Linked DNA regions of Prochlorococcus marinus subsp. marinus str. CCMP1375. The protein of the gene in region 2 interacts with the protein of the main gene of each other region in a pairwise test. Links are inferred from orthologs where the notes say so. Each region holds a gene or a part of one and is shown on either strand. Other genes may lie near its edges.

What was found.
Region 1: the proteins of ftsZ (region 2) and PRO_RS08775 interact in binary tests that used the Escherichia coli proteins (3 or more experiments, as listed by UniProt). The link is inferred for Prochlorococcus marinus subsp. marinus str. CCMP1375 from one-to-one orthologs.

What each region holds. Positions count from the first base shown.
Region 1 is NC_005042.1:1,635,241-1,638,154, reverse strand. What follows is about bases 45-2,900. They hold PRO_RS08775 (rod shape-determining protein), read left to right. Parts: upstream 45-874; coding sequence 875-1,927; downstream 1,928-2,900. Other genes in these bases: PRO_RS08765 (hypothetical protein), read left to right, coding at 2,675-2,900; mreC (rod shape-determining protein MreC), read left to right, coding at 1,932-2,678; PRO_RS08780 (single-stranded DNA-binding protein), read right to left, coding at 354-743; PRO_RS08785 (DedA family protein), read left to right, coding at 45-357. Outside these bases: more of PRO_RS08785, read left to right, coding at 1-44; more of PRO_RS08765, read left to right, coding at 2,901-2,914. UniProt on the Escherichia coli protein: Forms membrane-associated dynamic filaments that are essential for cell shape determination. Acts by regulating cell wall synthesis and cell elongation, and thus cell shape.
Region 2 is NC_005042.1:1,285,898-1,288,833, reverse strand. Bases 22-2,899 are described here. They hold ftsZ (cell division protein FtsZ), read right to left. Parts: upstream 2,080-2,899; coding sequence 964-2,079; downstream 22-963. Other genes in these bases: PRO_RS06810 (cell division protein FtsQ/DivIB), read right to left, coding at 2,238-2,899; panB (3-methyl-2-oxobutanoate hydroxymethyltransferase), read right to left, coding at 36-806; hemW (radical SAM family heme chaperone HemW), read left to right, coding at 22-67. Also shown: more of hemW, read left to right, coding at 1-21; more of PRO_RS06810, read right to left, coding at 2,900-2,936. UniProt on the Escherichia coli protein: Essential cell division protein that forms a contractile ring structure (Z ring) at the future cell division site. The regulation of the ring assembly controls the timing and the location of cell division.

The DNA.
Region 1 (2,914 bases), 350 kb from region 2 along the record:
AATTATTTTGGTATAAGTCCTATTGAACTTCAAAGAAGTAGAAGTTGGTTTGATAGACATGGCAATGCATTAGTTTTCTGGGGAAGGCTAGTACCTGGAATTAGAACATTAATTTCTGTTCCTGCTGGAATTGAGTTAATGCCTTTTCTACCTTTCATTATTTGGACAGCTGCTGGAAGTCTGGTTTGGACAATTTTGTTAACTGTTGCTGGAATATTTTTAGGAGAAAGTTATAGCAATGTAGAAGTATGGTTGGAACCTATTTCAGGAAGTATTAAGGTCCTACTATTATTTACAGCATTGTCTTTGGTTGTTTGGGTATTGATACGTAGGATTTTTACTAAAAAGAAAAATTAGAATGGAATATCATTAGGATTTTGTTGATTTATATGAGATTGATTGTTTGACACTCCGTTGTTAAAAGAATCTTTTTTGCTACCCAATAATTCAAGTCGGTCTACTCTAATTACAGGCTTGGATTTATTCTCTCCTGTATTTTTGTCTTTCCATTGATCTTGCTTAAAGCTTCCAGTTATTCCCAATAAAGATCCTTTCTTTACGTAATCTGCTGCTACTTGTGCTTGCTTTCCCCAAATTTCGAGATTAAACCAATCAGGTTCTTCATTACGACTTCGTCTATTTACTGCAATTGTAAAATTTGCAACTATGGTACCTGATTCGAAATATCTGACTTCAGGATCTCTGCCGGCTCTTCCAACTAGATTAATAGAATTAATGGTCACTATCTAATTTTTTTAGAAAACATCGAATTAACTATAGCTGGATTTATTTGCCATGTTTTAGAAAAGAAATACTTATGTTTTTTCTAGATAGTTTTACTAGTGTAAGTTACTAGTCACAAATACAAACAATCGTGTTTTTAAGACGTTTCAGACTTTCTCGTGATATTGGTATTGATCTTGGCACAGCCAACACATTGATTTATGTCCAGGGTAAAGGAATAGTTTTAGAAGAACCTTCTGTAGTGGCAATGGATTTAGAAGAAGGTGAACCACTAGCCGTTGGAGACGATGCAAAGATGATGCTTGGGCGTACTCCTGGAAACATTAGAGCAGTTAGACCTTTACGAGATGGAGTAATTGCTGATTTTGATGCTGCTGAGCAAATGTTGAAAACATTTATTCAAAAGTGTAATGAAGGTCGTGGAATTATTGCTCCTAGGTTAGTCGTTGGAATCCCAAGTGGTGTAACTAGTGTGGAGCGTCGTGCGGTTCGAGAGGCTGGTTTAGCTGGAGCTAGGGAAGTTCATTTGATTGACGAACCTGTAGCTGCTGCTATCGGGGCACATCTTCCAGTGACCGAAGCAATAGGAACAATGATTGTTGATATTGGTGGTGGTACAACAGAGGTAGCAGTCCTTAGCTTGGGAGGCACTGTTTTGAGTGAATCTGTTCGAGTTGCTGGAGATGAAATTAATGATTCAATCGGTGTTTATTTAAAGAAGGTGCATAATCTTGTTGTTGGGGAGAGGACAGCCGAAGAAATCAAAATTCGTATTGGATCTGCTTTCCCAAATAATGATTTTGATATGCAATCAATGGATGTTCGTGGTCTGCATTTGTTATCTGGATTGCCTCGTTCAATTACTTTGCAGGCAGGTGATATTAGAGAAGCCATGGCTGAGCCTTTAAATAAAATTGTTGATGCAGTCAAAAGAGTTTTAGAACGGACTCCTCCTGAATTAGCAGCAGATATTGTTGATAGAGGAATTATGCTTGCAGGCGGTGGAGCATTAGTTAGAGGAATCAGTGATCTTGTCAGCCATGAAACCGGCATCTTTACTCATGTGGCTGAAGAGCCACTGCTATGTGTGGTAAATGGGTGTGGCCAAGTTCTCGACAATTTCAAGCGATTGCGACGGGTAGTTGATACACCTGAATTTGCTAGAAATGCTGTAAGGGATTAATTCTATGATTAACCCTCGACGAAAGGCTGCTTTTCGTTGGTGGTATAAAAGGAATTTGTGGTATGGGTTTGCTTTTACTTTATTTCTTATATTTGTTCGATTAACTAAGGGGGCATTTTTATTAGATTCTTTTGCATTTATTTCTAGACCTTTTTGGCCTGGAACAGCTCAGAAAGAATGGATAACCAATGGGATTAATCTTGAACAACAAATAAGATTGGATTTATTAGAAAAGGATAATCAACGTTTGAGAACATTATTAGATTTAAAGAATTCATCTAATAAAGATATTATCTCTGCGGCTGTTATTTCTAGAAGGTCTAGAGACTTTTGGCAGCAATTGGAGCTTAATAAAGGGTCTAATCATTCTATACAAAGAGGGGATGCAGTGATGGGACCTGGTGGCCTTTTAGGGATTATTCAGAGTGTTACTCCTACTACCTCCCGAACACGTCTGCTTACAGACCCTGGTTCTAAATTAGGGGTATGGATAGAAAATAAAAAGGTTCATGGTGTGTTAGTGGGAATTGGTACTAATCGCCCTCAATTAAATTTTTTGGAAAAAGTTCCTAATGCAAAAGTTGGAGATATTATTAGTACTTCGCCTGCCAGCACATTAGTTCCACCAAATCTTCCAGTAGCAGTGATTCAGCTAATCAATAGCGATAATTTACCTTCACCATATGCTGTTGTTCAGTTAATTGCCTCACCAGAAGCTATTGATTGGGTTCAAATCCTAAGGTTTAAATGAGGAAAGAGCAGAAAAAAACTATTTATAAGTTTTTAGTTTTATTAGTGCCGTTGTTGATACTTTCTTCTCCCTCTTGGTTAATGCTTGGTGGAGTAGGAGCAAGATGGGCTCAATTATGGTTATTACCTTGGGCGCTTATTGAAGGACCTTTAGCAGGTCTTTTTGCGGGCTTTTGTTTAGGTACTATTCTAGATACCATTAATCTTGACGGATCTTCTCAAATTCCTGCATTGATG
Region 2 (2,936 bases):
TCTTGTTGATATGTTGTTGTGGTATGAGTCTTTACTTAATTCCTCAATTGATCAACCCAACTTGTAAGTGATTCTATAAATAAGGACCTTCCATCTATAAGGGGTTTTGCAAATGGAGGCTGTTTGTCTGTAAGGCCTAGTAAATCTGCGGTTACTCTTACTTGACCATCACATTCCTCTCCTGCACCAATTCCTATTACAGGGATTTTGAGCATTTGAGTTACTTTACTGGCAACTTTTGAAGGGACATGTTCTAAGACTACTGAAAAGCAGCCAACCTGTTCAATTTTTAGAGCCTGAGTGACTAACTTTTCTTGCCCCAATGCGTCTTCAGCTTGTCGATGATACCCAAGATTATTAACTGATTGTGGGGTTAAGCCAAGGTGCCCCATTACAGGTATGCCCATTCGAATAAGCCTTTCAATAACTGAAATGACTTCAGGTTCAGCTCCTTCGATTTTTACAGCTGCAGCACAAGAGTTTTTCAGTAAGGTTCCAGCTGCCGCTACGGCTTTATCTTCTCCACATTGATAACTCAGAAATGGAAGATCACAAACTACTAGAGGTTGCTTATTTTTTGGACTTAAAAAACCTCTCCCAACAGCTTGAGTGTGATGGAGCATTTGTTCAAGAGTTACAGGCAATGTTGTGGTATGCCCATGAATGAACATTGCTAGTGAGTCCCCTACAAGAACAACATCTGCTCCTGCAGCTTCAACAATTGCCGAAGAAAGGCTGTCCCAAGCAGTGAGGATTGTGATTTGATTTCCAAGTTCTTTAAATCGAACTAATTCCTTAGGAAGCATTTAGCTTGTTTGCTAAGAGATTTGGATTGCTAAACTTTAGGAGACTCGGGCCCATGCGGCTTCGACGCCTAAATCTGGTCAGGACCGGAAGGTAGCAGCCACAAGGGATGCTTGAATCTGGCGTGGATTCCGGGTCACCTAAATTAAAGCCTTGATTTTACTGATCACGCCTAAGTTGTCTAAGTCTTAGGAATTCAGGGATACTTGCTCCAGGCTCTTTGTTTGGTGTTTGTCGATATAGAGATTGAGGAGATAATTTAGCACCTGCTTTTTGCTTGGTGTAAGGCTGATTCCCATCAAAACCAGTTGCAATTACAGTTACTTGAACTTCCCCTTCAAGAGCTTCATCAATAACTGCGCCAACAATAATATTTGCTTCTGGGTCTACAACATCGTAAATAACCTCTGAAGCAGAGGTCATGTCTTCTAATGTCATGTCTTTCCCGCCTGTAATATTTACTACGCAGCCTTTTGCTCCATCTATACGACCAGCTTCTAATAAAGGACTGTTTATTGCTGCTTGAGCGGCTTCGGCGGCTCTAGAACGACCAGATCCAATGCCTATTCCAAGTAATGATGTTCCAGCTTCAGTCATTACAGAGCGAACGTCCGCAAAGTCCACATTTACAAGACCAGGCAAAGTGATTATGTCGGTTATGCCTTTCACTCCCATTCGTAAAACATCATCTGCATTTTTAAATGCTTCTTGAAGGGGCGCTCCTGCAATTGCATCTTTAAGGCGATCGTTAGGGATGACAATTAAAGTGTCAACACTTTCTGTGAGCTTGGCGATACCTTCATCTGCTTGACGCATTCTGCGGCGACCTTCAAAACTAAATGGTTTAGTAACTATTGCGACAGTAAGGGCTCCGCTTTGTTTGGCTACTTCTGCAACTACTGGTGCTGCTCCAGTGCCTGTTCCTCCACCCATGCCAGCGGCAATAAATACCAAATCGGCACCTTCTAAAGCTTGTTGAAGCTCTGCTCTAGATTCTTCTGCAGCTTTCTCTCCAATACTTGGGTTCCCTCCAGCTCCTAGGCCTCGAGTTAATGTTTGACCAAGTTGAACTCTATTCTCAGCCGAAGATTGCAACAAAGCTTGTGCATCAGTATTGAGAACTCTGTATGAGACCCCTTGAAGATCACTAAGAATCATTCGATTTACAGCATTGCTGCCACCACCACCTACGCCAATTACTTCAATGCGGGCATTCTGGCTTGGTTGAATGCTCTCTGATCTAATGGACGAGTTTGAATTGTTTCCCATAGCCATCACCATACTCGGGATTTAGATGAATGATTTTTGGTGCATTATGACTGGCTTTGGAGATCTGTTGGGTTTTTCAAGAAAGTCTCGTCTTTCTTTAAGGAGATAAATCAGAGTTCACTGACTTTTCTCCAGATTTTCATGGCTTTGAAGAGGTGTTTTTTCTAATTATTTTTTTCATTTGGTAAAAACAATTTTGGTTTTGAGGGATTTTTTAAGTTGAGAATAATTTCGGACGTGTCAGTTAATTTATTTGGGAGTGACTTAGACAATTGAGCAATTGCTTTCAATTGCTGGTCTAACAAGTTTGATTTGTTCCCTAGATGAACAAATTTAAAAAACTCTGTTTGGAGGCTTATATTTCCATTTGGATTGAAAATAACTCTTTTAAGAGGGCTGCCAAGACTAGTCTGATTTCTCAAGAGAAATTTAATCAGATCTTTTTTGCTAGGGTCCCAGCCATCAATAATGAGACCTTTTGATGTGTTTGAAGATTCATTAGTGCCATTAATAATGGGTATCCAATAACCTTCTTTATCAACCATTCCTTTTTCTTGATTATTGCCTTGTTTCCTTAGAGCAAAAGCTATGGGCTCTCTTTCTAAAATTTGTACGTCAATTCCTAGTGGAGCAATCCTTCGACTAATTGCAACAGCTTTTATCGGTAAATTCTTTTGAAGATTGTTTTCTAGTTGTTTTGGATTTATTTCTAAAAGGGATGTTGGCAAATTAATACCCATAGCCTTAACTATTTCTCTATTGGGAGTATTTGCAGCACCCTTGATATGGATTTGATTGCTATTAATGGGTTCTCTCCCTTTCGTTACAAGTAGCCCCCCTAAGAAGGTTGTAATTGAGAAAAA